One region of the Streptomyces sp. NPDC127119 genome, then DNA from elsewhere that is predicted to be linked to it. Evidence: riboswitches for the same ligand, from Rfam matches in the RefSeq annotation. Region 1 holds a riboswitch; each other region holds the start of a gene.
What was found. A riboswitch is a leader RNA that binds a small molecule or an ion and turns the genes downstream of it on or off. The one in region 1 is predicted to bind cyclic di-AMP.
Positions count from the first base shown of each region.

Region 2: another riboswitch for cyclic di-AMP. It lies ahead of ACFVH5_RS31410 (C40 family peptidase); the one in region 1 lies ahead of ACFVH5_RS32940 (M23 family metallopeptidase).
Region 3: another riboswitch for cyclic di-AMP. It lies ahead of ACFVH5_RS36145 (transglycosylase SLT domain-containing protein); the one in region 1 lies ahead of ACFVH5_RS32940 (M23 family metallopeptidase).

Region 1 is NZ_JBHXTO010000110.1:5,861-16,997, reverse strand. Features, by position in the region: gene ACFVH5_RS32970 (asparagine synthase-related protein) at 1-214, opposite strand, end outside; gene ACFVH5_RS32965 (MFS transporter) at 989-2,413, shown strand; gene lhgO (L-2-hydroxyglutarate oxidase) at 2,849-4,060, shown strand; gene trmB (tRNA (guanosine(46)-N7)-methyltransferase TrmB) at 4,283-5,125, shown strand; gene ACFVH5_RS32950 (PrsW family intramembrane metalloprotease) at 5,194-6,492, shown strand; gene ACFVH5_RS32945 (aldo/keto reductase) at 6,658-7,602, opposite strand; gene ACFVH5_RS32940 (M23 family metallopeptidase) at 7,696-8,745, opposite strand; cyclic di-AMP (ydaO/yuaA leader) riboswitch at 8,757-8,914, opposite strand; gene ACFVH5_RS32935 (PP2C family protein-serine/threonine phosphatase) at 9,170-10,303, opposite strand; tRNA gene ACFVH5_RS32930 (tRNA-Met) at 10,468-10,541, opposite strand; gene ACFVH5_RS32925 (dihydrofolate reductase family protein) at 10,594-11,137, opposite strand, start outside.
Region 2 is NZ_JBHXTO010000099.1:952-8,970, forward strand. Features, by position in the region: gene ACFVH5_RS31380 (adenosylmethionine--8-amino-7-oxononanoate transaminase) at 1-1,269, opposite strand, end outside; gene bioB (biotin synthase BioB) at 1,262-2,488, opposite strand; gene ACFVH5_RS31390 (8-amino-7-oxononanoate synthase) at 2,732-3,913, shown strand; gene ACFVH5_RS31395 (DUF397 domain-containing protein) at 3,894-4,130, opposite strand; gene ACFVH5_RS31400 (helix-turn-helix domain-containing protein) at 4,140-5,009, opposite strand; gene ACFVH5_RS31405 (ATP-binding protein) at 5,270-5,713, shown strand; gene ACFVH5_RS31410 (C40 family peptidase) at 6,000-6,473, opposite strand; cyclic di-AMP (ydaO/yuaA leader) riboswitch at 6,477-6,663, opposite strand; gene ACFVH5_RS31415 (hypothetical protein) at 7,010-7,318, opposite strand; gene ACFVH5_RS31420 (ATP-dependent Clp protease proteolytic subunit) at 7,326-8,003, opposite strand.
Region 3 is NZ_JBHXTO010000137.1:12,903-24,039, forward strand. Features, by position in the region: gene ACFVH5_RS36135 (peptide MFS transporter) at 1-1,290, shown strand, start outside; gene ACFVH5_RS36140 (CocE/NonD family hydrolase) at 1,301-3,352, shown strand; cyclic di-AMP (ydaO/yuaA leader) riboswitch at 3,682-3,846, shown strand; gene ACFVH5_RS36145 (transglycosylase SLT domain-containing protein) at 3,850-4,566, shown strand; gene ACFVH5_RS36150 (HAD family hydrolase) at 4,560-5,468, opposite strand; gene ACFVH5_RS36155 (NAD(P)-binding domain-containing protein) at 5,687-6,895, opposite strand; gene ACFVH5_RS36160 (ATP-grasp domain-containing protein) at 7,012-8,283, opposite strand; gene fahA (fumarylacetoacetase) at 8,482-9,732, shown strand; gene recQ (DNA helicase RecQ) at 9,917-11,137, opposite strand, start outside.

The DNA.
Region 1 (11,137 bases):
TGCCGAGCACCGCCATGCGGTTCTGGTCGTCGGCCTGGACGACCCGCACCTCGTCGGGGCGCCAGTCGCCGACCGCCCAGAGCGGATCGGGGTCGCCCCACAGGAGCTGGGACCCGACCGGATGCACCGTCTCGCCGTCGCCGCCGGTCGCGCCCGCCGACCCGAACCCAGGCGCACGAGCGGCGGTGCTGCTCCATCCCACCAACCATCGCATCGCCGCCTCCACAGGCTGTGGACAACCAGTGCACCGCACGAACCGGTCACCATGCTGCCACGAAGAAAGCGCGCCGGAGAGCCGACCGGGCCGCTCGCGCTCCCCGGAGTGCGCCCCTGGGAGATGCCCCCTCGGCGGTGAACTCACGCGCGAGGAAAGGCGATCGCGAAGAATTGACTCACGCTCTACGACGTGAATGCGCCCCCGAAACACTCCCCAAAAACATCCAACGCGCCCTCAAGTACCGTGGTAGACGCGGTTTTTGGCTCCGGAAGACAGGGGCGATATTCAGCCAAATCGGGGATGGACAGACAGGCTTGCACACGCTCCGTACAGGCTGTGCGCAACGCACAGTCCGGGAGGCGGACTCCGCCTCCCGGACCGATCCGCCGCCCGCGGGGATGTAGGCGGCGGTGTCCCCCAGCCCACTGGATCCAGTACAGCGGGCCGACCCACGCATCATCCATCGAAGCGCTCCCCCATTGGCCGGAGAAGAGCGCACGGACGGGCGCACTGCCACACAGCGGGAGCACGACACGACGCTCCGTGCTGACCCGCGGACCACAATCCCGCCATCCGGAACAATGCCCCTTAACGCTTGGGATGCGGCGAACTACCCTGTGTTTGCCTGTGTTTTCGCGGGAGGCATATTCCTGAGGGCTCAGCCACGTGCTTTTGCGGGTGGGGTTCCAGGGGTTGACGGCCCGGGAAGACACAGCACGAATGCCGCGTGGCTGAACCCGCGCGGCAGCCGTCTGTGTCGAGGGGTGGCGCATGTCCAGGGAGCAACGCGGGCCGAACGAAAAACTCGGCACCGTTCTCGCCCTCGCGGGAATCAGCAACGCAGGACTCGCGCGTCGCGTCAACGATCTTGGCGCTCAACGCGGGTTGACTCTTCGCTACGACAAGACGTCGGTGGCGCGCTGGGTGTCGAAAGGCATGGTGCCGCAAGGTGCCGCGCCGCACCTCATCGCCGCCGCCATCGGCCAGAAACTCGGCCGCCCGGTGCCGCTCCACGAGATCGGCCTGGCGGACGCGGACCCCGCACCGGAGGTGGGCCTCGCCTTCCCCCGCGACGTAGGACAGGCCGTGCGGTCGGCGACGGATCTGTACCGCCTCGACCTCGCCGGACGCCGGGCGGGCTCCGGCGGCATCTGGCAGTCGCTCGCCGGATCGTTCGCGGTGAGCGCGTACGCCACTCCCGCCTCACGGTGGCTGATAACCCCGGCCGACACCTCGGTGGCACGGGACGCCGGCCCGCTCGAGGGCTCCGCCGCGCCACTGAAAGTCGGCCACAGCGACGTACTGAAGCTGCGCGAGGCAGCCGAGGACGCCAGGCGCTGGGACTCCAAATACGGAGGCGGCGACTGGCGTTCGTCCATGGTCCCCGAATGCTTACGGGTCGAGGCGGCACCGCTGCTCCTGGGCTCGTACTCGGACGAGGTCGGCCGTTCCCTCTTCGGAGCGAGCGCCGAACTCACCCGGCTCGCGGGCTGGATGGCCTTCGACACGGGCCAGCAGGAGGCGGCACAGCGCTACTACATCCAGGCCCTGCGCCTGGCCCGCGCGGCGGCGGACGTCCCCCTGGGGGGTTACGTACTGGCCTCCATGTCCCTCCAGGCGACCTACCGCGGCTTCGGCGACGAGGGCGTGGACCTCGCGCAGGCCGCCCTCGAACGCAACCGGGGGCTGGCCACGGCCCGCACGATGAGCTTCTTCCGCCTGGTCGAGGCGCGGGCCCACGCGCGCGCGGGTGACGCCCACGCGGCCGGCGGCGCCCTGAAGGCGGCCGAGGGCTGGCTGGAGCGCGCCCGGGACGGCGACCAGGATCCGTCCTGGCTCGGCTTCTACTCGTACGACCGTTTCGCGGCCGACGCGGCGGAGTGCTACCGCGATCTGAAGGCTCCGCGGCAGGTCCGCCGCTTCACGGAGCAGGCGCTGTCGAAGCCGACGGAGGAGTTCGTACGCTCGCACGGGCTGCGGCTCGTCGTGTCCGCGGTCGCCGAACTCGAATCGGGCAATCTGGACGCGGCGTGCGAGCAGGGGGTGCGGGCGGTGGAGGTTGCCGGGCGCATTTCTTCCGCGCGCACGACGGAGTACGTGAAGGATCTTCTTCATCGGCTGGAGCCGTACGGGGATGAGCCGCGGGTCGTCGAGCTGCGGGAGCGGGCTCGGCCGTTGCTGATGGCACCGGCCTAGTGGTCAAGGCTTGCCTGCGCGTCCACGGGGCTGAGGCGGTTGTGGGGGTGCGGGTCCGCCGTGGCTGATTGCGCAGTTCCCCGCGCCCCTGAGGGGGCGTCTGCCCGGCTGGGGGCTTCTTGCCGCTGCGGGTCCGCCGTGGCTGGTCGCGCCGTTCCCCGCGCCCCTGGAAAGCGCGTCTGCCGGGCTGGGGACGTGTTGTCGCTGCGGGTCCGCCGTGGCTGGTCGCGCCGTTCCCCGCGCCCCTGAAGGGGCGCCCCCGCCCCGAACCGGCGCCCGGCACCCGGCATCCCGGTCGTGACCACCCCTCGGCCCTCCCCTCCCCCTCCTTCATGTCTGATCGGCGTTCGGCCGGATTGTTGGTTTGAGGGGGTTGTCAGTGGCGCAGTGCACTATCGGAGGTGGGAGTCGGAGGTGTTGGAGGTGGGTGGGCGGATGGTGCGGGAGATCGCTTACGACTGTGACGTGCTGGTGATCGGCGGCGGGATCGTCGGTCTGTCGACGGCGTACGCGATCACGCGTGCCGCCCCGGGCACGCGCGTGACAGTGCTGGAGAAGGAGGCCGGCCCGGCCCGGCACCAGACGGGACGCAACAGCGGAGTCATCCACAGCGGGATCTACTACCGCCCCGGCTCCCTGAAGGCACAGTTCGCGGCGCGTGGCGCGGCCGAGATGGTCAAGTTCTGCGCCGAGTACGACATCGCGCACGCGGTGACCGGCAAGCTGATCGTCGCCACCGAGCGGGACGAGCTCCCCCGTCTGCACGCCCTCGTCCAGCGGGGCCGGGAGAACGGCATTCCGGTGCGGGAACTGGGCGCCCCCCAGATCGAGGAGTACGAACCCGAGGTACGGGGCCTCGCCGCGATCCACGTCTCCACCACCGGGGTGTGCGACTACGGCGCCGTGGCCGGGCACCTCGCGAACGCCTCCGGCGCCCGGATCAGGTACGCCACGAAGGCCGCGTACATCGACCGCCGGCCCGACCTCGGCGTGGCCGTCCGCACGGACGACGGCACGGTCGTCCGCGCCCGCGTCCTCGTCAACTGCGCCGGCCTCCACTGCGACGAGATCGCCCGCCTCGCGGGCGACGAACCGAACATGCGGATCGTCCCCTTCCGCGGCGAGTACTACACCCTCGCCCGCCCCGACCTGGTCCGCGGCCTCGTCTACCCCGTCCCCGACCCCGCGTTCCCCTTCCTCGGCGTCCACCTCACCCGAGGCATCGACGGCAGCGTCCACGTCGGCCCGAACGCGGTTCCGGCCCTGGCCCGCGAGGGCTACGACTGGCGAACCGTCCGCCCCCGCGAACTGGGTGCGACCCTCGCCTGGCCCGGTTCCTGGCACATAGCCCGCCGCCACTGGCGCTACGGCACCGGAGAACTGCACCGCTCCCTGTCCAAGGCCGCCTTCACCCGCGCGGTCCGCCGCCTGCTCCCGGCCATCACCTCGGACGACCTGATCCCGACCCCCGCAGGCGTCCGCGCCCAGGCGGTCCTGCGCGACGGCACCCTGGTCGACGACTTCCTGATCCAGGAGGGCCCCCGTACGGTCCACGTGCTCAACGCCCCCTCCCCCGCGGCCACGGCCTCCCTCCCCATCGGCCGGGAGGTGGCCCAGCGAGCCCTCAAGGCCCTGGCGGCCGTCTGACCGGCGACAGCGCACGCGAGGGGCCGTGCCGGTACGTCGCAGTCCGCCGCGTAGCCCTTCCGAACAAGGCCCGCCCTGTCAGCTGAGTTCCGTATGCCCGGGGGCGGCGGACTCGACGTACCGGCACGGCCCCGACCCACGACGGACCGGCCCGCACCCACCCACCCGCCACGGACCGGCAACGGACCCGCACCCGCACCCGACGCGTAAAATCGACCCACTGTGTCTGACGCATCCAGAACCCCCCGCCCCAGAAACGAACCCCGCTTCCCCGACGGCCCCCAGCCCGACCCGGCAGGCTCGCACTTCGAGCGACGGATCCGCAGCTTCCAGCCCCGCCGCAGCCGCGTCACCCAGGGCCAGGCGGACGCGCTGGAACGGCTCTGGCCCAAGTGGGGCCTGGACATCGACGGGCAGCGCACCCTCGACCTCGCCGAACTCTTCGCGGCCGACCTCCCCGTCGTCCTGGAGATCGGCTTCGGCATGGGCGAGGCGACCGCGCAGATGGCCGCCGCCGACCCCGGCACCGGCATCCTCGCCGTGGACGTCCACACCCCCGGCCAGGGCAACCTGCTGAACCTCGCGGACCGGGCCGGCCTGTCCAACATCCGCGTGGCCAACGGCGACGCGATCATCCTGCTCCGCGAGATGCTGACCCCGGACTCCCTCGCCGGCCTGCGCGTCTACTTCCCGGACCCCTGGCCCAAGAAGCGCCACCACAAGCGGCGTCTGATCCAGCCGGAGTTCCTCACCCTCGCCGCGTCCCGCCTCCGCCCCGGCGCGCTGCTGCACTGCGCGACGGACTGGGAGCCGTACGCCGAAGTCATGCTGGAAGTTCTCTCCGCGCACCCGGACTTCGAGAACGCCCAGCCCGCGCCCCCGACCGGCCCCGACGGCCCCGCCACCGGCTACGCGGCGCGTCCCGACTTCCGGCCGCTGACCCGTTTCGAGGCCCAGGGCCTGGACAAGGGCCACGTGGTGAACGATCTCCTGTTCCGCCGCGTACCGCATGGCACGGACAACAACGACGGCACGGACAGCGGTACGGACAGCACGGGCACCTGAGCCGCTCCCCCACCCCCGGGACGGGGCACTCTCGCGGGCCGAGCCCCTCCCTCGTTAGGGTTTTTGTCATGGCCACCAGCCCCCCACCCCCGACACCCCCCGGCTTCCCCGCCGGAGGCGCCCGTCGGCACGCACACTGGTGGCAGCGCAAGTGGGTGCGCTACGCCGCGCTGACCACCCTGCTCGCCCTGTCGGGCCTGGTCATCCTGGCCCTCGTCCGCAAACAGACCGGCACGGAGGGCTTCCTGGTGGGCCTCGGCCTCGCCATTTTCCCCGTGCCCCTGCTCGTCGCCGCGTTCCGCTGGCTGGACCGGGTGGATCCGGGGCCCTGGAGAAATCTGCTCTTCTCCTTCGCGTGGGGCGCCTGCGCGGCCGCGCTGATAGCCATCGTCGCGAACAGTTTCGCGACGCAGTGGATAGCGACGGCCACGGCGGACCCGTCCCACGCGGACACCCTCGGCGCGACGGTGATAGCGCCGATCGTCGAGGAGTCGGCGAAGGCGGCGGCGGTCCTGCTCGTCTTCCTGTTCCGCAGACGGGACTTCACGGGGATAGTCGACGGCGTGGTGATAGCGGGCGTCACGGCGACCGGCTTCGCGTTCACCGAGAACATCCTCTATCTGGGCACGGCCTTCGGCACGGACCAGCTCACCGGCGACACGGGCCTCTTCTCCGTCACCGCCGCGACCTTCTTCGTACGCGTGATCATGTCGCCCTTCGCGCATCCGCTGTTCACCGTGCTGACGGGCATCGGTTTCGGCATCGCGGCGCTCTCCGCGGACCGCCACCAGGTGCGCCGCGTCGTCCTGCCCATCACCGGGCTGCTGCTCGCGATGGGCATGCACGCGATGTGGAACGGCTCGTCGGCGTTCGGGGAGTACGGCTTCTTCGCGGTCTACGCGGCGTTCATGGTCCCGTCCTTCGGGCTGCTCACCTGGCTGGCCGTCTGGACGCGGCAGCGCGAACTCGGCACGGTCCGCACGGAGCTGCCCTCGTACGCCGTCGCGGGGTGGCTGGCCGCGCCCGAGCCGTTCGTGCTCGGCTCGATGAAGGCGCGGCGGCTGGCGCGGGAGTACGCCACGCATCACGGCGGGCGCGATGCGGGGCGGGCGGTGGCGGAGTACGAGGCGTACGCGACGTCGCTGGCGTTTCTTCGCCACCGGGGCCGGCGGGGGCGGGCGGGTGCCGACTTCGCCGTGCGGGAGCGGGAGCTGCTGCACGAGCTGTGGGCCCGGCGGGAGCCGGCTCGGCCGGCGCTGGCGTACGCGGCGCGGGCGACTTCGGCGGTGCCGGTGCCTGTGCCCTGGGCCGGGCCGGGGTATGGGTATCCGCCGCCTTACCCGGCGTACAACCCGTACCGGTCCTGACGTCGTATTGCGCAGTTCCCCGCGCCCCTTGGGAGTGGCGCCGCGGTGCCTGGGGTCGAGTGCCCGGTGCGGGCCGTCTCGGGCTGGGCGCGCAGTTCCCCGCGCCCCTAAAAGCCAAAGCAACAACGCAAGCCCGCCCCAACCCTGCCCCCCGCCCCGCGAGGGTCACTCCGACGCGTGCGTCAGCTTCGTGAGGTCGGTGTCCGTCAGGGTGAGGTCCGCCACCGACAGCAGTGCCGGGAGTTGGGACGGGGTGCGGGCGCTGGCCAGGGGGACGGCGACCGTGGGGCGGGAGGCCAGCCAGGCGAGGGCCACGGTGGCGAGCTCGGCGCCGCGGTCCTGGGCGACCTCGTCGAGCGCGGTCAGCACCCGCTGCCCCCGCTCCGACGCGAGATGCTTGCCCGCCGCACCGGCCCGCGGGCTGTCGACGTCCGCGCCCGCCCGGTACTTGCCGGTGAGGAAGCCCGAGGCGAGCCCGTAATAGGGGACCGCGGCCAGTCCGCCGCGCGAGGCGACCTCCTGCAGCGGACCCTCGTACGTGTCACGCGACACCAGGCTGTACTGGGCCTGCAGCGCCACGTACCGCACCAGCCCCTCGCGGTCGGAGGCGTCCAGGGACTCCTGGAGCCGCTCGGCGGAGATGTTGGACGCGGCGATCGCGCGCACCTTGCCGGAGCGCACGAGCTCGTCCAGGGCTCCGAGGAACTCCTCGACCGGCACGGAGGGGTCGTCGTAGTGGGTGTAGTAGAGGTCGATGTGGTCCGTCCGCAGCCGGCGCAGCGACGCCTCGGCCGCGGCCTTGACGTTCGCCGGGGAGAGGCCCTTGTACGCGGGATGCGCGCCGGCCTTCGTGGCGATGAGGACGTCGGCGCGGTTGCCGCGCGCGGTCAGCCACTCGCCGATGACGGTCTCGGACTCGCCGCCCTCGTTGCCCGGCGCCCAGGCCGAGTACGCGTCGGCGGTGTCCACGAAGTTCCCGCCGGCGGCCGTGTACGCGTCGAGGACGGCGAAGGAGTCGGCCCGGTCGGCGGTCCAGCCGAAGACGTTGCCGCCCAGGGCGAGCGGAAACACCTCAAGGTCGGACGAACCCAGCCTGCGAAGAGAAGTCATGCCAAAACCAACGGCCGAACCGGACGGCCGTATTCCATACTCCGCGACATCGCGGCCCCGCAGGGCACGGACACCGGCTTGCGGATTGAGGCTTTACGGGTTGAGGCCCTTGCCGCGCAGCCAGGCCATCGGGTCGATCCCGGTGCCGCCGGCCGTGTGGACCTCCAGGTGGAGGTGCGCCCCGGTGACGTTCCCGGTGGCACCCACGCGCCCGATGACGTCGCCCGTGCTGACCTTCTGCCCGACGCTGACGCCGATCGACGACTGGTGGGCGAACCACAGCTCCGTACCGTCGTCGAGCGTGAGGACCGTGCGGTAGCCGTACGAGCCGCTCCAGCCCGCCTCGGTGATCGTGCCGCTGTGAATGGCCTTGATCGGGGTACCCGTGGGAGCGGCGAAGTCCAGACCCGTGTGCTGACCGGAGGACCAGAGCGAGCCGGACTGCCCGAAGGTGGAGGTGATCGTGTACGAGGAGGTGGGCAGTGTGAACTGCTTGGCCAGCTCGGCGAGGCGTGCGGCCTCGGCCTTCGCCTTGGCCTCCTCCTCCTTCTTCGCCTTCGCGGCGGCGGCCTTGGCCTTCGCCGCGTCCTGCTCCTTGGCCGCGAGCGTGGCGGCCTTCTTCGCGGCGGCGGCCTCGGCTGCGGCCTGGGCCTCGCGGTCGACCTGGTCCTGCTGGAGTTCGGCCTGGAGCATGATGCGCGAGCGCAGGGCCTCGCCGGCGTCGGCGTTGCCCTCCTCGGCGTCGGCCTCGGTGAGTCCCGCGGCGGTGAGCGCCGTGCTGGAACCCTCGGGGGCCTCGTCGTCGGAGATCAGCGAGCCGACGTTGGGCAGGTCGGGGATCGAGATCGACACCGGCGGCTTGCCGGTCTGCGCGGAGGCCATGCCGCCCGCGCCGACGGCGGCTATGACACCGACGCCCAGAACGGTGGAGCTGCGGGCGAGTCCCCCGCCACGCTGCTTGGCGACGCGGTGCTTGCCGCGGACGGGAACGACGGTGTCCGCGCTGGGATTCCAGGGCTCCCAGGTCTCGTCGTCCCTGCGGGCGCCGAAGGCGAAGGTGTCGGGCTTCTTCTCGCCCGAGGTCTCTCCCGTCACCTCGTCAGGCATGAACGAGGGTGTGGGGGCAGGCCTGTTGAACGCCACGTGGGCGCGCTCCTTTCCTTCCTTCTCGCCTACCGGGTTAGCTGACGGGTTCGGAGCAGGAAGGTCTCCTACGCGCGTCAACCGCGGTGTTCACCACCACGAAAGACACGCGATTCACCCCATGTAGGTGGTTCCCCGGTTCCCTTGCGGGATTCGGCGCGTGCGCACGGAGCCGTCTCTTGTGACGGCTGGGACACCGCGCTGCGTTATCGAACGTTAATAGACTCAGGCACCGGATTCCAAGCTGTTCTTGATGATCGTTACGGCTCCTGGCCTGGACTTAAACGCTGGGAGCGGGGTAAATCGGGCGAGTTGATCGCCATTCACGGGTACGGGTTTTGCTGACGGTGTGTCAGTTGTTATGCGCAGGGGCGTCGTTCGACTACTGCAGGTGATATGGGTCGGGAAGAGCGTCCCGGCTCCCTCACGGCCGGCGAACGGCGAGCAGTGCCATGTCGTCCGTACCGCCGCCCCCGGTGTACCGGAACACGTCGTCCACCACCTCGGCGAGCAGCGCGTCGGGCCCGGCGAACCGGCGCCCGGACAGCCGTGCCGCCGGATCGAAGAACACACCCCGCCCGTCCCGGGCCTCGGACAGCCCGTCCGTGTGGAAGAGCAGCATGGCCCCGCCCGGGAACTCCTCCTCCTGCGCGCGGTCGGGCCAGGCGCCCAGGTCGCCCATCCCGAGCGGCAGCGCGGGTTCCGCCGCGGCGAGCGTGCGTACGGTTCCGTCGCCACGCAGCAGGAGCGGCCCGGGATGGCCGCGGTTGACGAGCCGTACGCGCTGGGCGCCGTGCGGGATCTCGGCGAGCACGGCGGTGATGAAACCCTCGAAGACCTCGACGCTGTCGCGCCGCACCCCTTCGCGCATCAGCGACCGCTCCAGCCGCTGGGCGACCCCCTCCAGCGTGCTCTCCTGTTCGGCGGCCTCCCGGAAGGCCCCGATGACGACGGCCACGGCGGCGACCGCGCCCATGCCCTTCCCCCTCACATCGCCCACGACGAGCCGTACGCCGTGCGGGGTGTCCTGCACGGCGTAGAGGTCGCCGCCGATGAGGGCGTCGGTCTGCGCGGCCACGTACCGGACCGCGAGGTCGAGGCCGCCGGTGCGCGCGGCGGGTTCGGGCAGGACGGCCCGCTGGGCGGCCTCGGCGATCTCGTGGGCGGAGGCCAGCCGGGCGTTGCCCAGGCTCACGAGCCGGTTGATGACGACGGCGAGGCAGGCGACCGTGGCCACGGTCGCGATCTCGGTGATCCCGCTCGCGTCGACGGCGAACCGCACGGTCACCAGCGCCATGGCCGCCGTGCCCGCGACGCCCGTCCACACGGTGGCGCCGAGCGACAGCAGGGGCGCGGCGACGAGCGAGGCGGCCGAGAGGAAGGGCGCGGCGGTGAAGTACTGCGGGGTGAGGACGTCGTAGAAGACACCCGCGACGATCAGCAGTGCGGGGAGCACGCGGACGACCGCGCGGGTACGGGGGTAGAGGCCGGTCCGCTTGTCCGGCGGCGGCCCGGCGGAGCCCGGCGACCGCTGCTCGACCGCTCGACGCCCGATCACGTGTCTCCTGCCCTCGACCACCTCGCTCCGTCCAGGGTTCCGGGACCGGCGGGGCGGGGCGAGCGGACGGGGACCGGGCGAGTGAGCGCCGGCGCGGGGACGGCACAGAGGAACGTAAAACACCTGAGGCCGGAATCCATTGGATTCCGGCCTCAGGCCTTCAGTAGCGGGGACAGGATTTGAACCTGCGACCTCTGGGTTATGAGCCCAGCGAGCTACCGAGCTGCTCCACCCCGCGTCGTTGAGACCACTGTACGCCATTCGCGGGACCCCGCGCACACGGGCAGATGTCAGCCCCGGTTCAGGTGGCGGTTGGGTGCCTTGGCCGCGCTCTCGTGCTCCGGGAGTACGACGACGTCGGCGCCCTCCGCCGCGAGCAGGCCGTTGCCGTCGGCGGCGGCCACGAACGTGTCGGGCTCGCGCCACGCGGTGACGACCCGGCGCACGCCCGCGTCGAGGATCAGCCGGGCGCAGGGCGCGGGCCGCGAGGCGCGGCGGGCGCAGGGCTCCAGGCTGCTGTAGACCGTGGCGGCCGTCAGCCGGGGGTCGTCCGGCGCGATCTTGGCGAGCGCGGCCTCCTCGGCGTGCGAGACGGGGTCGGACTCGCGGGAGTACCCGCGGGCCAGTTCCGTGCCGTCGGCCGCGACGACGACCGCGCCGACGCTGAAGGCGGTCCGCGAGGGCGGGCACTCGGCGGCGAGTTCGCAGGCGAGGGCCAGCCACCGGTGGTCGGCGGCGGAGGGTACAGGTCCGGTGCCGGGCGCGGTGGGCACGTACCGCATGAGCACCACGTCTCCCACGGGCCGGGTCTCGATCAGCCACAGCCGGCTGCGG
Region 2 (8,019 bases), on a different contig from region 1:
GTCACCGGTGACGTACGGCGGCATCGTGTAGACGAGGTCCCGGAACGGGCGCAGCCACACACCTTCGCGCACCGCCGCCCGGGTCGCCGCGGCCATGTCGATCTCGTGGTCCAGCTGGACGACCCCGATGGCGCCGAGGACGCGTACGTCCCGGACGCCGGGCAGTTCCGCCGCCGGTGCCAGCCCGTCCCGCAGGCCCGTCTCGATCCGTTTGACCTCGGTCTGCCAGTCCTGGCCGAGGAGGAGGTCGATCGAGGCGCAGGCCACGGCGGCGGCGAGGGGGTTGCCCATGAAGGTCGGGCCGTGGGCGAGGACCGGTACCTCGCCCCGCGAGATGCCCTCCGCGACCCGCGGGGTGCACAGCGTCGCCGCCATCGTCAGATACCCGCCGGTCAGCGCCTTGCCCACGCACATCACGTCCGGTGTCACGCCCGCGTGTTCCGCCGCGAACAACGCCCCGGTACGCCCGAAGCCCGTCGCGATCTCGTCGAACACGAGCAGCACGTCGTGCGCGTCGCACGCCTCGCGCAGCACCCGCAGATACGCGGGGGAGTGGAACCGCATCCCGCCCGCGCCCTGCACCACCGGCTCCACGATGACCGCCGCCAGTTCGTCCGCGTGCCGCTCGATCAGCGCCCGCAGATGATCGGCGTACGCCTCCTCGTACGCGACCGGGGGCGCGTCGGCGAAGACCTGGCGCTGGAGCACGCCCTGCCACAGTTCGTGCATCCCGCCCTCGGGGTCGCACACCGACATCGGCTGCCAGGTGTCGCCGTGATAGCCGCCGCGCCAGGTCAGCAGGCGCTGCTTGCCCGGACGGCCGAGCGAACGCCAGTGCTGGAGGCACATCTTGACGGCGACCTCGACGGACACCGAGCCGGAGTCGGCCAGGAAGACGTGTTCGAGTCCTTCCGGTGACATGTCGACAAGGCGCTTCGCCAGTCGCACGGCGGGCTCGTGCGTGAGCCCGCCGAACATCACATGGCTCATCCGGCCGAGCTGGTCGCGTGCCGCCTCGTTGAGGGCCGGGTGGTTGTAGCCGTGGATCGCGGACCACCAGGACGACATGCCGTCGATCAGCTCGTCACCGTCACCGCTACCGTCACCGGCCAGGCGCAGCCGCACCCCGCTCGCCGACTCCACGACGAGCGGTTCCTGCCGGCCCGGCATCGGCCCGTACGGATGCCACACGTGCCGCCGGTCGAGTTCGAGCAGCTCACGGACCCGATCGGCGGCCACGGCGGTGTCGGGCGGGGGCAGATCAGGCATTGGGCGCGAGATCCGTTCCGGCGCCCCGACGGCGTACCGAGACCAGGTCCGTACGCGCCTCGGAGCCCCGCGCGGCCTCCTGGACCAGCTCCTTGGGAGCCTCCTCCTGAGCGGTCGGGCCGCAGGGGCCGCAACCGCCGCCCCCGTGCGAGCCGCATCCGGCGCCCGCGTCGGCGTCCGTGTCCGTGTGCGAGCCGCATCCGGCGTGCGCGGTGACCCGGTGCTCCGGGAGCGTCACCTCGCCCGTGCCCTCCACCTCGAAACCGGCGTCCGCGATCATGTCCAGGTCCGCCTGGCCCGCCTGGCCCTCACTGGTGAGGTAGTCGCCGAGGAAGATCGAGTTGGCGAGGTGCAGGGCGAGGGGCTGCATCGTGCGGAGATGGACCTCGCGGCCGCCCGCGATCCGCACCTCGACGTCCGGGCAGACGAACCGGACCATCGCGAGGATGCGCAGACACCGCTGCGGGGTGAGGTTCCACTCCTTGGCGAGCGGGGTGCCCTCGAAGGGGATCAGGAAGTTGACCGGGACCGAGTCCGGGTCGAGGGCGCGCAGCGCGTAGACGACGTCGACGAGGTCCTCGTCGCTCTCGCCCATGCCCGCGATCAGACCGGAGCAGGCGGACAGACCCGCCGCGTGCGCCTTCTGGACCGTGGCCACCCGGTCGGCGTACGTGTGGGTGGTGGTGATGTCCCCGTACGTCCCCTCGGACGTGTTCAGGTTGTGGTTGTAGGCGTCCGCCCCCGCGTCGCGCAGCCGCTCGGCCTGGCCGTCCGAGAGGAGCCCGAGGCACGCGCACACCTCGACGCCCTCGTTCTGGTCCTTGATGGCCTTGATGGTGTCCGAGACCCGGTCGACGTCACGGTCGGTGGGACCGCGTCCGCTCGCCACGAGACACACCCGCTTGGCGCCGCCCGCCAGCCCGGCCGCCGCGGCCTCGGAGGCCTGGTCGGGCTTCAGCCAGGTGTACTTCAGGATCTCGGCCTTCGAGCCGAGCCGCTGCGAGCAGTAGGAGCAGTCCTCGGGGCACAGACCCGATTTGAGGTTGACGAGGTAGTTCAGCTTCACCCGTCGGCCGAACCACTGGCGGCGTACCTTGCCGGCCGCGGCCACCACATCGAGGAGTTCGTCGTCGGAGGTGGCCAGCACGGCCAGTGCCTCGTCGCGGGTCGGCAGCTCGCGCCGAAGCCCCTTGTCCAGCAGCGTGTTCAGCAGGTCCATGAGATCCGATCCTGGCCTATCCGACCGCGCCGGGCCAAGGAGGAACCAGACAACAGAGAGCGGTCGACGTGTGGGCATTGCCACACCATGGGTGGCTGGCCGTCCGGCTAGGGTCTGTGCGTTGCCTACAAAAGGCGGCTGTGCGTGGTCTGCACAAGGCAGTGGGGACGGCCGGGCGGAAAGTCGTGTGTCGGGGCCCCATGGGACACCCGCATCCACCCCTACCTCATGGCCGGAGGACACATGGCCCGATCGCCGTTCGAGTGGATCGACGAGCAGGCGCGGGCGCGCTCCCGGGCCGGACTCGTCCGTACCCTGCGTCCGCGTCCCGCCGACTCCGCGCTCCTCGACCTCGCCGGGAACGACTACCTGGGCCTGGCCCGGCACCCCGAGGTCACGGAGGGCGCCGCGCGGGCCGCCCGGACGTGGGGCGGCGGCGCCACCGGCTCCCGGCTCGTCAGCGGTTCCACGGAGCTGCACGCGGAACTCGAACACGAACTCGCCGAGTTCTGCGGCTTCGAGTCCGCTCTCGTCTTCTCCTCCGGCTACGCGGCCAACCTCGCCGCCGTCACCGCGCTGGCACCGCACGGCTCGCTCATCGTCTCCGACGCGGGCAACCACGCCTCGCTGATCGACGGCTGCCGGCTCGCGCGCGGCACCACGCAGGTCGTCGCCCACGCCGATCCGGAGGCCGTCCGCAAGGCGCTGGACACGCGGACCGGGCCCGCGATCGCCGTCTCCGACACGGTCTTCTCGGTGGACGGCGACGCGGCCCCGCTGACGGCACTGGCCGCGGCCTGCCGGGACGCGGGGGAAGCAGGGGAAGCGGGGGAAGCGGGGGAGTCCGGCAGGTCGGGCGCGGCGCTGGTGCTGGACGACGCGCACGGTCTCGGTGTCATCGGCGACGGCGGGCGGGGCGCCGCGTGGGCGGCGGGACTCGCGGGCGCGCCCGACGTCGTCACCACCGTCACCCTGTCGAAGTCGCTCGGCAGCCAGGGCGGCGCCGTCCTCGGACCGGCCCACGTCATCGACCATCTGGTGAACGCGGCCCGCACCTTCATCTTCGACACGGGCCTGGCCCCCGCGGCGGCGGGCGCGGCCCTGGCGGCCCTGCGTCTGCTGCGCGGGGAACCGGAACGGGCCGCACGCGCGCGTGCCGTGGCCACCGCCCTCTACGAACGCCTGACGGCCGGGGGTCTCGAAGCCGTACGGCCCGACGCCGCGGTCGTCTCCGTGCGCGCGTCCTCCCCGGAGCAGGCGCTGCGCTGGGCCGCGGAGTGCCGTGCGGCGGGTCTGGCCGTCGGCTGCTTCCGTCCCCCGTCGGTGCCGGACGGCATCTCACGGCTGCGCCTCACGGCCCGCGCGGATCTCACCGACCGGCAGGTCGACCGGGCCGTCGGCGTGATCATCGAAGCGCGCCGATAAAGCCTTCCCAGGCCGCGGGCGCGAAGAGGAGGGCGGGCCCCGACGCGTTCTTGGAGTCGCGCACCGCGAGCAGTCCGGCCCACGGGCCGGAGTCCGGCCGGGCGGTCTCGACGCAGTTGTTCATTCCCGTGCTGCGGCTGCTGCGCCGCCACCGCACACCGTGCAGATGGGCGCTGGGGTGGGTGCTGGAAGGTACGTACCGAGGCGTGGCGGGCATGGTGCCTCCTTATGCGCCGTCAGCTACACCGGCGATGAGATCCAACGTGTCCTCGGGCGAAAGGGCCTGGCCCTGAAGGGAGGTGAAGGCCTCCTCGTAGGACTGGAGGTCCTCTCTCTGTTCGAGATAAAGGCTACTCGTCAAGTGGTCGAGAACAACCACATCCAGATCAGATCTGTTCGTAAACGAAAAAATAACAAAGGGTCCTGTGACTCCGATGTGAGCCCCAACTCCGAAGGGCAGCACCTGAATGCGCACGTGAGGGAGGTGCGCGGCCTCGCGCAACCGGTCCAACTGCCGTGCCATGACCTCCGGTCCACCGACGGTCCGCCGCAACACCGACTCGTCCAGAACGGCACTCAGTCGGAGCGGTTTGTTCGAACGCAGCACCTCCTGGCGCGCGAGGCGCACCTTCACCAGCATCTCGACCAGAGCGTCGATCTTGCCGTCGGGCACCCCGTCCAGGGCGGCGCGTGTCACCGCGCGGGCGTACTCCGGTGTCTGCAGGAGGCCCGGCACCACGGAGTTCTCCAGCGTGCGCATCGCGTCCGCCTGCGCCTCAAGGCTGATGAAATCGCTGTACGTCGACGGCAGAAGGCCCCGGTAGGCGTGCCACCAGTGGTGCCGGCCGTCGCCGTCCGCGCCCGCCAGCACGACGAGCAACTCGTGCAGCTCCGGGTCGCGGACGTCGTACGCGTCCAGGAGTCGCCGCACGTCGGCGGGCTTGACCCCGCTGCGGCCGGTCTCGATCCGGCTCACCTTCGACTGGTGCCAGCCCACGAGGCGCGCAGCCTCGCCGCTCGTGAGGCCCGCGCGGGCGCGCAGGGCCCGCAGTTCGGCGCCGAGCTTACGTCGGCGCACCGCGGGGCCGTACTGCATGGCCGTCTCCTTCCGACCGTCGCGCAAGCGCTACAGCGCCCGGCGTCACGCCGACGGTAGAGGACAAACCACCTGCCCGCCCAAATACGGTCGACGGTCGCAGAGTTCACCGCTTCGAGCGACAGATATATGCATATCTTGGTGGATCGGCACCACGAACGCCGAGGTAGTGGCACTCTGGCGCAAGCACCAGTCCGGGACCGTCTCGAAGTCATCCGCTTCGGTCGGACCCCGGTCCCGTGGGAAAGGGACGACGTCGCATGGCAGACCACCAGGAAGCATCCGTCACTCTGCCGAGCGATCCCGCCTCGGTCTCCGTCGCCCGTACGTATGTCACCGACGTGCTGGCCGAATGGGGACTGCCGTCCGACTCGGAGACCGCAGACACGGTTCGGCTCATCGTCTCCGAACTTGCCACGAACGCGGTACAGCACACCTTCGGACTGTCACCCACCTTCACGGTGGACGTCGAACTCGACCGTGACGAACAACTGCGCATCGGTGTGACCGACAGCCACCCGCGCTTCCCGAAACGGCTGCCCGCCGCCGTTCAGCAGGACAACGGCCGGGGCATGGTGATCATCCGCTGGCTGACGGCGGAATCCGGTGGCAAGCTCTCGGTCCGAGCCACCAGCGAGGGCGGCAAGACCGTATCGATCATGCTCCCCTGGACGGCCCCGGCACAGCCGGTCCGGGCCGAGTAGGGCCCGCCCCGAAGAGGCGCGGGGAACCGCGCGCCAGGCCACGACGAGCCGGCGGACAACCCACAACACACAACGCACCGGACGTCCGGCGGTGAACGAGTAACCAGTCAGCGCCCGAATTCACGCGTGAGGGCCCGGGTCCCTCACGGGCGTCGAGCGGGTCTCCCACGGGTGTGATGCCCGGAATCCTCACGGGCGGCGGGCCGGGCCCCTCGCGGGCCGTCGGGCCGGGTCCCTCACGGGGTGGCCGTGGCGATCCGAGCGCCACGGCCACCCCGTGGGCGGATCACCTGACCCGGCCGTACCAGACGCTCTTGGTCCAGATCTTCTGGAGCTTCACCACGTCCCCGGTCTTCGGGGAGTGCCAGATCCGTCCCTTCCCGGCGTAGATGCCCACGTGGTAGACGTTCCGGCCCGAGTGGAAGAAGACCAGGTCCCCCTGCTTGCGGTTCGAGGAGGAGACGTGGTTCGTCTTGTTGTACTGGGCCGCAGCCGTGCGGGGCAGCTTCTTGCCCGCCTTCTTGAACGAGTACAGCGTGAGGCCGGAGCAGTCGAAGCGCTTGGGCCCCGTGGCCCCGTACTTGTACGGGGAACCCTTCTTGGAGGCCGCCACCTTGAGTGCCTTCGTCGCGGGGGTGGCCGCTTCCGCGTCGGACGCGAAGCCAGGGGCCACTATGCCGCCGCCTACGGCGGCGATGGTGAGAACCGATGCGGTACCGGCCCTGCTGAACAGCGACGGGACACGATTGAGCGCAGTCATGCGCAACCCTTCGTCAGCCGCCTGTGAAGGATGACCTGTCGGATTCGGGCTGGCGAAGTTGCCCGGCCGCAGCTGCGGCTTCACCCCAAGGGCCACTCGGATCTCTCCGGCGGCCCGTCATGCTCGGGTCCTCCACTCCTGCCGATGCACTTCTGTCGACCGGTCATCCGGGCAGCGGCAGGACTCGGCGTCCGCCCGGACCGCCCCGCCGCTTCTGGCGGGGGCTTGTCGTCGCAGGGATCTTGACGCACTGATGTCCCAAAAGCCGAGCGGAATCGGCGATTTGTGGGCTTACTCACCACTCACCCGTTCGGGTGGACAGCCCTTTCTACGGGTGGGCGTCGAGGGCCTCAAGGACCCCCGCACCAGCACCGGAATGGTTGATTCCGCCTCGGACGTACGTACGTTGCGCAACTCCCGGGGGCTTGTGGGAGCAGCCTCGACTACGCCAACCGGGGGTACGCCTTCTGGTCCGTTTCAACTCCAGTGCGGACGCCTCGTCAAGTGCCTGCGTGAGGCCGGACCGGTGGTGTACGTCAGGTGCCGGAGCCGGGCGGCAGGGCGACCCGGCCCGCCCTGCGCTCACCGTCGAGGACGCGCAGGGCCCGCGCCAGGGTTGCGGCGTGCAACTCGTTCTCGCCCCGCTGGTGCATCAGGGTCAGGGCGTCGCGCAGCGCGGTCGCCCTGCCGACCAGGGCCTGGGCCGCGCGCAGTCCGCGGTACGTGTCGCCGGAGTGCGCCGGGTTGATCCGGCCGAGCAGGTCGACCACCTCCAGATAGCGGTCGATCAGTTCGGCCTCGGCCCGCGTCAGGGCCGGCAGCGGGGGCAACTCGGGCGGAAGCATCGGCGGATCACCCCACGCCGGGTGTGTCGGACGTGCCTGATGCGTCGTCGGACGCGCCGAGGGCCGCCTTGCGGCTGGGGACGATCCGGTCGACCAGCCCGTACTCCAGGGCCTGGCGGGCGTCGAGGATCTTGTCCCGCTCGATGTCCGCGCCGATCCGCTCCCGGCGCTGCCCCGTGTGCCGGGCGAGCATGTCCTCCATCCGGGCGCGGGTGCGCAGCAGTTCGTCCGCCTGGATCGCCAGGTCGGACGCCTGGCCCCGGAGCGGCTCCGACAGGTGCGGCTGATGGAGCAGGATGCGGGCGCCCGGCAGCGCGTACCGCTTGCCCGGTGTGCCCGCGGCCAGCAGTACCGCGGCGGCCGACGCGGCCTGCCCGAGGCAGATGGTCTCCACCTCGCAGCTGACGAATCGCATCGTGTCGTAGACGGCCGCCATCGCGCTGAAGGAGCCGCCGGGGGAGTTGATGTAGAGCGAGATGTCCCGGTCGGGTGCCTGGTACTCCAGGTGCATGAACTGCGCCATCACGTCGTTCGCGGACGTGTCGTCGATCGGCGTCCCGAGAAACACGATCCGCTCTTCGAGGAGCTTGGAGTACGGGTCCATGGTCCGCGTCCCCGAGCTGGTGCGCTCGGTGAACTCGGGCAGGACGTGGCGGGCGGACGGTCGGCTTGCTGGGCGGGTCACGGCACGCGCCTCCTCC
Region 3 (11,137 bases), on a different contig from region 1:
TCCGTGTCGGCCGCGTACGGGACGCTCGTCTATCTGGTCTCGGTGGCCGGCGGCTGGCTCGCCGACCGGGTCCTCGGCTCGTACCGGGCGGTCCTGTGGGGCGGAATCCTGATCGCCTGCGGCCACTACGCGATGGCGGTGCCCACCGCGGCGGCCACCTGGGCCGGTCTGGGCCTGATCAGCGCGGGCACGGGCCTGCTGAAGCCCAACGTCGCCACCATGGTCGGCAAGCTCTACCGCACCGACGACGACCGCCGTGACGCCGGTTTCGCGCTCTACTACATGGCCATCAACACGGGCGCCTTCGCGGGCCCGCTGATCACCGGCTGGCTGGGCGACCACCGCGGCTGGCACTGGGGCTTCTCCGCCGCAGCCGTCGGCATGACCCTCGGCCTGATCCAGTACGTCGCGGGCCGCCGTCACCTGGCCGGACGCAGCCAGGCGGCCGAGTTCGCGCTGCCGCCCCGCGCCATGCGCCGCGCGGTCCGGCTGATCGTCCTGGGGCTGCTGGCCGCGGCGGCCCTCGCGGTCGTGCTGGCCCTCTCCGGAGTGCTCACCATGGACCGCTTCGTGGACCTGCTGACGCTGATCTCGGTGATCGCGCCGGTGGTGTACTTCGCGGTGATGTTCAGGAGCCCGCGGGTGACCCCCGAGGAACGCGGCCGGCTGCGCCCGTACATCGTCCTCTTCCTGGCCTCCACGGTCTTCAACTTCATCCTCTTCCAGGCGTACTCGACGATGATCCTGCTGGCCGCGTCGAACGCCGAGACGACGATCCTCGGCTTCGACTTCCCCGCCGGCTGGTACGCGTCCGCCCTGGGCGCCTTCGAGGTCGCGCTGGCCCCCGTGGTGGCCGCGCTCTGGGTACGGATGGGGCACCGCCAGCCGCACGCCTCCAACAAGATCGCGTTCGGTGTGGTGCTGGGAGGACTGTCGTTCCTGCTGATGGTGCTGCCGACCTCCGGCCACGACGGCGACGACTACCTGATGTCCGTCTGGTGGATCGTCGGCTCGTACTTCCTGCTGGGGCTCGGCGACATCCTTCTGGAGACCTCCGGCATGTCGGCCACCACGAAGCTCGCTCCGAAGGCCTTCGCCAGCCAGACCATGTCCCTCTGGTTCCTCTCGCTGGCCCTCGCCAACGGCATCCAGGCCCAGACGGTGAAGCTCTACGACGACGTCTCCAAGCCCGCGTACTTCGGGGTCAACGGCGCGATCGCCGTGGCCGCCGGTCTGCTCGTGATCGCCGCGGCGCCCTGGCTGCGCCGCACGATGCACCCCGTCCACTGAGGTGACACCCATGCGCATCCGTACGTCCTTCCCCTGCGAGACGTTTCACGAGGACATCCGCGTTCCCCTCACGGACGGAACCAAGCTCTACGCGCGCGTGTGGCGTCCGCTCACCGGCGAACCCGTACCGGCCCTGCTCGAATACCTCCCGTACCGGCTGACCGACTGGACCGCCCCGCGCGACTGGCAGCGCCACCCCTGGTACGCGGGCCACGGCTACGCCTCCGTGCGCGTGGACGTCCGCGGGCACGGCAACTCCGAGGGCCTGCCGGGCGACGAGTACTCCGCGACGGAACTGGCCGACGGGGTCGAGGTCGTCGACTGGCTCGCCGCCCAGCCCTGGTGCTCCGGCAGGGTCGGCATGTTCGGCATCTCCTGGGGCGGCTTCAACTCTCTCCAGATCGCGGCCCTCGCGCCCGAACCGCTCAAGGCCGTCGTCACGGTCTGCTCGTCGGACGACCGCTACGACAACGACGTGCACTACATGGGTGGTTCCGTACTCGCCGTCGACATGCACGCGTGGGCGGCGACCATGCTCGCGTTCGTGTCACGCCCGCCCGACCCCGCGTACGCGGGCGCGTCCTGGCGCGACCTGTGGGTGGAACGACTGGCCTCGGTCGATCCGTTCCTGCACACCTGGCTCGCCCACCAGACGAGGGACGAGCAGTGGAGCCGCGGCAGCGTCTGCGAGGACTACTCGGCGATCCGGGCGGCCGTGCTCGCGGTCGGCGGCTGGCACGACCCGTACCGGGACACCGTGCTGCGCCTCGTGGAACACCTCCCGCCGGACCGCGTACGGGGCCTGATCGGGCCCTGGTCGCACCAGTACCCCGACCGGGGGCTGCCGCCCGGCCCCGCCATCGGCTTCCTCCAGGAGACGCTGCGCTGGTGGGACCACTGGCTGAAGGACACCGACACCGACGCCGACGCCGGGACGGGCACCGGCAGCAGCAGCAGCGGCTCCGGCACCGGCTCCGGGGTGATGTCCGAGCCGCTGCTGCGCTCGTACGTCAGCGACTCGCACCCGCCCGCGACGGTGTACCCGGTGCTGCCCGGCCGCTGGGTCGGCGACCCCGCCTGGCCCTCCCCGCTGGTCGCCCACGTCCCGTACGCGCTCCAGGGCGCCCCCGTGGTGGTGCGCTCCCCGCAGCACACCGGGTTGGACGCCGGCCGCTTCTTCCCCTTCGGCAACGACGCGGACCTGCCGCCGGACCAGCGGGAGGAGGACGCGCGGTCGGTGTGCTTCGAGTTCGAAGTGCCCGAGGAGATCTGGGTACTGGGCCGCCCGCGCGTGCGCCTGAGGCTCACCTCTCCGGCGACGCGCGGCCACGTAGTGGCCCGTCTGTGCGACGTGGCTCCTGACGGCTCCTCGACCCTGGTCACCCGAGGCGTCCTGAACCTGACAGCCCGTCATGGCCGTGACCAGGTGGTTCCTTGGGAACCGGGCGCTACGGAGGATGTGCTCTTCGAACTGAACGGCATCGGCCACGCCTTCCCGCCGGGCCGTCGCATCCGGCTCGCGGTCTCCTCCGCGTACTGGCCGTGGATCTGGCCCCAGCCGGGCTCGGAGGCGGGCTTCACCCTCACTCCGTCGGGCAGCGTGCTGGAACTGCCGGTCCGCGCCCAGGAGTCGGACCCCTCCATCGTCTTCGAGGAACCGGAGCAGTCGGCTCCGCTCGGCGTGAACTTCCCCGCCACCCTGGACGAACCGCGCCCCGAACGCCTCGCGGTCCGCGATGTCGCCAAAGGTGAATGGCGCCTGGAAGTGGATCCGCGGTACGGCGGCACCCGCGTCTATCCGGACGGACTCGAATTCACCGAGGACGCGCTGGAGACGTACACGATCAATGAGTCGGACCCGTTGTCCGCGCGCACCAGGTCCGACTGGTCCGTCCGGCTGCACCGGCCGGAAATGCCGTGGGACGCGAGTGTCGAGACGCACTCCGAAATCACCTGCGACGAGACGGACTTCATCACCTCGAACGAAGTGATCTGCAAGGACGGCGACGAAGTGGTGTTCCACCGCACCTGGGAGAAAAGGATTCCGCGTACGGCGGGATGAGCCGGGACGGGTCCACGCATCCCTGGAACCTCCCACGGCGCCCGGTTTCCGGCGTCCGCAGAATATCGCGTATCCCCTTTTTTATGGACATTGGCCTCCCATGCCAGTGAATTGAGTCACGCCCGCGCGCGGTGATCGTTTCGCCGGTTCCGTCGATTTCCCTTTGCGGAAAGCAAGTTGAACTTCGCCTTCCGTTTTGATCAAGAGATATTCGCCCGACATGGCAGTTCAAAGCCGTCGCTGCGCGAATTCGGGGCTTGTTCACGGCATGTGCTCTCGCATACGTTCACGTCACTCCGGACGGATCGCCTAATCCTGCCGCCGCCCGGAAATCCCAGTCACCCATTCACTCGCGTACGGCAGGAGCGGGGGACCCAGGTAAGCCGCCGGTCCGTATCGCGGAACGGCTAGGGGTCAAGTCGCGCACCCCACGCGGCCGGGCATCTCCCGCCCGAACCCGACAGCTCACCTCGCAGGCGCCGGAGAGGACATTCGCCATGCCCGCACGAGGCAAGCACCGCCGCCCCAGAAACAGCACCCTCACCCGTGGCATCGTCGCCGCCGGGACGGGCGGAGCCGCGCTCGCGCTCCCCCTCGTGGGGGCCACCGGCGCCCAGGCCGCCACCCCGAACGCGGTCCCGCAGGTCTCGCTGGTCACCTACAAGGTGGTCCAGGGCGACACCCTGTCGAAGATCGCCAAGGCGCACACCACGGGCGACTGGAAGAAGCTCTACAAGGCCAACCGCGCGGTCATCGGCGACGACCCGTCGGCCATCCGGCCCGGCCTCAAGCTGACCGTGGGCACGAAGAACGGCGGGTCTTCGGCGAAGACCGCCACGGCGTCCAAGGCCTCCACGGCGTCCGCCGTCACCCCGGCCTCCGCGAAGACCTACACGGACGACCTCGACGGCTGGATCAGGCAGTCGCTGGACGTCATGGCCCAGCAGGGCATCCCGGGCACCTACGACGGCATCCACCGCAACATCATCCGCGAGTCGTCGGGCAACCCCCAGGCCATGAACAACTGGGACTCCAACGCGGTAGCCGGTACGCCCTCGAAGGGGCTCCTGCAGGTCATCGACCCGACCTTCTCGGCGTACCACGTGACCGGTACGTCGCTGGACCCGTTCGACCCGGTCGCCAACATCACGGCGGCGTGCAACTACGCCGCCGCGCGCTACGGCTCGATCGACAACGTCTTCGGCGCCTACTGACCGACGCCCGAGCGGGCTCCCGGACCGGCCTGCCGGCCGACACGGGGGCCCGTCCGGTCGGACCGGCCGGTCCCGTCCGCGCGGTCGGTCCGGCCGGTGGAGAACATGCGCTCCAGGACCACCGCGATGCCGTCGTCCTCGTTCGAGAGGGTGATCTCGTCGGCGACGGACCTGAGTTCGGGATGCGCGTTGGCCATCGCCACCCCGCGCGCCGCCCAGTCGAACATCGGGATGTCGTTCGGCATGTCCCCGAAGGCGATGGTCTGCGCCGACGTCAGGCCCAAACGGCCGGCGGCGAGCGCGAGGCCCGTGGCCTTCGTGATGCCGCATGGCTGGAGTTCGACGGTACCGGGCCCGGACATCGTCACGGTGGCGAGGGAACCGACCGCTCCACGGGCGGCGGACGCCAACTCGTCGTCGGACAGCAGGGGGTGGCGCAGCAGCACCTTGCTGATGGGCCGGGTCCAGAGGTCGTCGCGCCGCAGCACCCGTACCGCGGGCAGCGTCGGGTGGGGCATCTCGTAGCCCGGCTCGATGAGCGTGAGTCCGTCGACGCCGTCCTGGTCGACGGCCGCGTACACCTCGCCGACCTCCGCCTCGATCTTGCCGAGAGCCACCTCCGCCAGCTCACGTTCGAGCGTGACGGACCACAGCATGCGGTCCGCGCCGGCGTCGTACAACTGTGCGCCCTGTCCGCACACCGCGAGCCCCTGGCTGCCGAGTTCGTCCAGCAGCGGCCGTACGCGCGGGGCGGGGCGCCCCGTCACCACGAGGTGCCGGGCGCCTGCCCCGACCGCCATCGCCAGCGCCGCGCGCGACCGGTCCGAGAGGGTGTCGTCGCCGCGCAGCAGCGTCCCGTCCAGGTCAGTGGCGATGAGTGAATATGCAATCGGTGGGGCCATGATCAGAGAATACGGATCGAATCCCCCAGCGACTCGACGGGAACCGGACGTCGTCCGGCACCTCGACCACCTCACGCGTCGTCGCGGGCCCCAGCAGACCCCTGGAGTTCAGGCCGATCCCATGACATATCGGCCACTCCGCCGACCCGATTCACGCCCCTTTCCCGACCGCCCGCGTGCGCCCGCGCGCTCCCACCGCGTGCGTTCGCGCCCCGGGTTCAGCGGTGCCGCGCCGCCAGGTGCCGGACCAGCCGCGGCGAGGCGAACTCCGTCCCGCACACGAACCGCATCACCGGCCCGTACGAGGCCGCGGCCGGCAGTCCGGTGAAGTACAGACCGGGCACGGAGGAGCTGAATCCGGCGCCCAGCCTCGGTGTTCCGCGGCTGACGGCCAGCCGTGTCCGCAGCTCATGGCCGAGGAAGTCCATCGCGGCGAGGTCGACGTGGTAGCCGGTGGCGGCGACGATGTGGTCCGCGGACAGTTCCTCGACGCGACCGCCGAGGGTCCGGACGGTGAGGGCGGGCCGCCCGGCCGTCTCCCCGGAGGCACGGAGGATCCGCGCCACCTCGCTCACCCGCACTTTTCCCTCGAACCGGTCGCGCAGCCACCAGGCGCCGAGGGGCCCGAGGACGCTGCGGACGAGGAAGTGCCGGATTCCCGGCGGCAGATGACGGTACGGGTGCGGGTAGTAGGTGAGGGCCCACAGCGACCAGGCCCGGCCGAAGGGCGACTCCGGGCGCAGCAACGGCTGCTGCCACGGGGGCGCGCCGAAGTCGACAGACCCTTTTCCGCGCGCCACCACGCGCACCTGTGCGCCCGTCTCGGCGGCGAGCGCCGCCGTCTCCAGGGCGGACTGGCCCGCGCCGACGACGATCAGTTCCCGGCCGGCGAACCGGGACAGGTCGTGCAGTTGCGAGCTGTGCGAGACGGGGCCGGTGGGCGTCGGTCCGTCGGGTGCGGCCACGGCGAGTTCGCGGGGCAGGTGCGCGAGGCCGGACAGACCGGTCGCGACGACGACCGCCCGCGCGGTGAACACCTCCCCCGAGTCCAGCTTGAGTTCGAAGCCCCGCAGGTCGCCACGCCGGTCGACCGAGACGACGCGCACCTGCTCCAGTTCCGGCACGAGCCGCTGCCGGAACCACTCCCCGTACGCGACGAACGTCTCGACCGGGATGATGTCCTCGTCCGTGACCAGGCGGGGAACGCCCGCCGCGTCGCAGTAGTCGACGAGGTCGTGTCCCGGTTGCGGGGCGTCGATGTTCGAGGCGGCCGGGGTCGATTTCAGGAGCATCCCCTCGGGCATGTTCGCCCGCCAGCTCACCATGGGTTCACCGAACACCCGTACCGGAATGCCGCGCGCCCTCAGATGCGCGGCGGTGGACAGGCCGAAAGGCCCGGCACCGATCACTGCCACCGGCTCCATCACGAAGTCCCCTCCCCAGAACGCCACTTCGTCATTCCGTGCTCACCCCGCACCCGCCCTGCCACGGCTGCGGGCCTCCTTCTCCCCTGCGCTGCCGGCTCGTCACGGACCGGCCGTGGTCATCGGTGGCCGGGTGCCACACGGGCGCCGCGGCGGCCGTCCCTCCACAGCTGGTACAGATGCTTCACACCGGGCCGTACGAAGCGCGCCAGCATCGTGAAGAACGGCCGCAGGTCGTCCGCCGCCAGCCACGCCAGCTCCGTACCGCTCGGGCGGTCGGGAGCGTGCGGTGTCGTATAGCCGCTGCGGCGGTACGCGAGCAGGGCCGGCAGGTCGATGTTCTCCACGATGTAGCGCCGGCCGGCGAGCTGTTCCCCCTCCGGAACGGCCCGGCCGGTCAGATCCAGATGCATGGCGCGGATGACGTCGATCCCCGACTCGTTCTCGAAGAGCCGGAACTGGGCGCCCATCCGCGGATTGAAGTCGAGCAGTTTGTACCGGCCGTCGCGGCGGTCGAAGCGCAGGTCGAGGTCGATGACGCCACTGAAGCCGATCTGTTTGATGAACCGCGCCGCCAGGTCCGCCAGTTCGGGGTTGTCGACGACGTACGCGTTGGCCGTCATGCCCGCGTGCGGGGGCCAGGAGCGGACCTTGACGCCGGTGAACATCGCGAGCGGCGCCGAGTCCGCGTCGAAGTAGGCGTGCACGATCCAGTCCTCGGCGTCCTCCCGGGGCAGATACTCCTGAAGGATCACGCCGGGCCGCTCGCCCCAGTCGCGGGCGAGCCGTAACAGTCCCTCCTGGGTGGCGATGCGGGTCGTCCCGTGCACGGCGGGCCGCGCGCGGCGCACGAACGCCTCGCGGTTCTTCGCCACGAGCGGGAACCTCGCCTTCGCCGCGAAGTCCTCGATCTCCCCGTACGACTCGGGGAACGCCGCCTCCGGGCTGGGCACGCCGTGCTCGACGCAGAGTTCGTGCAGTCCCTGCTTGCTGGCCAGGCGCCGGGGCAGCCCGGCCACCACCCTGGGGAACAGGAAGTCACCCGCGAGTTCGGCCTGGTGCTCGGCGATCAGGACCGCGGCCTCCTCGTCGGTCGGGATGAGGACCGCGGGACGGCCGATCCCGCGCCCGACACGCAGCAGCCCCTCGACGAGCCGCTCCGCCCGCTCCGTCCCCGTGGTCGGCCAGACGAACGCGCGCCGCAGATGGCGCGAGACCGCGGCAGGCGTGTATCTGTCCTCGGTGATCGCGTACATCGGTACCCCCAGCCGTCCGAGGCTGCGGATCGCGCCCACTCCGCCGTGATGCAGCGGGTAGTCGCCGAACTTCACGATCAGGCCGGGTACTTCCCGATCCAGACAGAGCGGCACGCCGGCAGAGCTTTTGGCCACGGGTCCCCCCACGTGTCCCACACATCCCTGGACCCGGACCCACCCCGTCCGTCCGTGCCCCCCTGAAGGAAGCTAAGCCGGAATGAACCACTCCGACCCCACCCTTAATCGGACATTGCGAACTCTTTAGACACTGCCCACGGGCGGCGCCTCCCCGTAACGTGTGCTCCACCCACACGGAAAGCGAGGCAGCACCCCATGCCCCCCTTCGATGTCCCCGAGGGCGATCCCTTCGGCCCGCACAATCTTCCGTACGGCGTCTTCTCCCTGAACAGCTCCCCGCACGGCTCTCCCGACGGCGCCGGCCGCCGGAGCGTGGGCGTCCGGCTGGGTGACCACGTCCTGGACGCCGGGGCCGCCGCGGTGGAACTGGGCTCCCCGTACGCCGCCCTGCTCGCCCGCCCCACGCTCGACCCGCTCCTCGCAGCCGGCCGCACGGCGTGGTCCGACGTCCGGCGGGCGCTCACCGCGTGGGTGACGGTGCCCGCGCACCGCGAGACGGTCGCGCCCCTGATGCACCCGCTCTCCGAGGTGACCCTCCATCTCCCCTTCGAGGTGGCCGACTACGTCGACTTCTACGCCTCCGAGAACCACGCCCGGAACGTCGGCCAGATCTTCCGCCCCGACGCCGAGGACTCCCTCACCCCCAACTGGAAGCATCTGCCCATCGGCTACCACGGCCGGTCGGGCACGGTCGTGGTCTCCGGCACCGACGTCGTACGCCCCTCGGGCCAGCGCAAGGCTCCGGCGGACCCGGCGCCGGTCTTCGGCCCCTCCGTCCGGCTGGACATCGAGGCGGAGGTCGGCTTCGTCGTCGGCACGCCCTCCCCGATGGGCACGCCCGTACCGCTGGGCGACTTCCGCGACCACGTCTTCGGGCTCTGCCTCCTCAACGACTGGTCCGCGCGCGACCTCCAGGCCTGGGAGTACGTCCCCCTCGGCCCCTTCCTCGGCAAGTCCTTCGCCACGTCGGTGTCGGCCTGGATCACACCGCTCGACGCACTGGAGGACGCCCGGGTCGCGCCCCCCGCGCGCACGCACCCCCTCCTGCCCTACCTGGACGACACCACCGAGGACGCCGCGGAGGACCCGGGCGGCTACGACCTGCGCATCTCCGTCGCCGTCAACGGACATGTGGTGTCCGAGCCGCCGTTCTCCACGATGTACTGGACCGCCGCGCAGCAGTTGGCCCACATGACCGTGAACGGGGCCTCGCTGCGCACGGGCGACCTGTACGGGTCGGGCACCGTCAGCGGGGCGTCCGACGGCGAACGGGGTTCGCTCCTGGAGCTGACCTGGAACGGGCGGGACACCCTCGAACTCCCCACCGGCAAGCGGACGTTCCTGGAGGACGGGGATGTCGTGACGCTGACGGCGTGGGCTCCCGGCCCTGACGGGACGCGGGTCGGTCTCGGCGAGGTGACCGGGCGCGTCGTGCCGGGCGCGTAGTCGTACGCCTGCTGCGGGGCAGTTCGTGGCCGCGGGCCTGTTCGTGGCTGCGGGCCGGTGGGGGCCGGTCGCGCAGTTCCCCGCGCCCCTGAAGGGCGCGAGGGCTTGCGGTCGTGCGTCGGGTGCGGGTGCGTGGGGGCTGAGCGCGCCGTTCCCCGCGCCCCTGGAGGGCGCGGGGTGCCGGCTACATCCAGTCCTCCGGTTCCGGCTCCGGTTCCATTTCCGGCCAGTGGAGGTCGGGGTCGCCGTCGCTGCGGCGTTGAGGGGCCGGCTGCGAGGCCAGTTCCTCGCCCACCGGGCTCCCCGCGGGCTTCTCCAGGGATGCGAGCACCCCGACCACGCCCTCCCCGTACGTCGCGAGTTTCTTCTCGCCGATGCCGCTGATGCCGCCCAGCTCCGGGACCGAGGTGGGCCACAGCGTGGCGATCTCCCGCAGGGTCGCGTCGTGGAAGATGACGTACGCCGGGACGCCCTGTTCCTTGGCCTGGCCCGCGCGCCAGGTGCGCAGGGCCTCGAAGGCGGGAAGCAGGTCGGAGGGCATCTCGGCCGCCGCTGCCGCCGCCTTGGCCTTGCGCTCGGCCCGGCCGGAACCGGACGAGGAGGACGAGCCGCGGGACGTCGCCGGCTTCGGCTGCTCCTTGCGGAGCGGCACCTCACGCTCGCGCCGCAGCACCGTGCCGCTCGCCTCGGTCAGCACCAGCGTCCCGTACGCGCCCTCGACCGCGAGGAGGCCCTGGGCCAGCATCTGCCGGACGACACCGCGCCACGCGCCCTCGTCCAGCTCCTCTCCGATGCCGAACACGGACAGCTGGTCGTGGTCGAACTGGATGACCTTGGCCGTCTTGCGCCCGAGCAGGATGTCGACGATCTGGATCGCCCCGAACTTCTGCCCCCGCTCGCGCTGCAGCCGCACCACCGTGGACAGCACTTTCTGGGCCGCGACCGTGCCGTCCCAGGTCTCCGGCGGGACCAGACAGGTGTCGCAGTTCCCGCACGCCTCGGCCACGTCGTCCTGGCCGAAGTAGGCGAGCAGCTGACCGCGCCGGCACTGGGCGGTCTCGCACAGCGCGAGCATCGCTTCGAGATGCGAGGCCGCCCGGCGGCGGAACGCCTCGTCGCCCTCGCTCGACTGGATCATCTTGCGCTGTTGTATGACGTCGTTCAGGCCGTAGGCCATCCAGGCCGTGGACGGCATTCCGTCGCGGCCCGCGCGGCCCGTCTCCTGGTAGTAGCCCTCGACGGACTTGGGCAGGTCGAGGTGGGCGACGAACCGGACGTCCGGCTTGTCGATGCCCATGCCGAAGGCGATGGTCGCGCACACCACCAGGCCGTCCTCGCGCAGGAACCGCGACTGGTGGGCGGCGCGCGTGCCCGAGTCGAGGCCCGCGTGGTACGGCACCGCCGC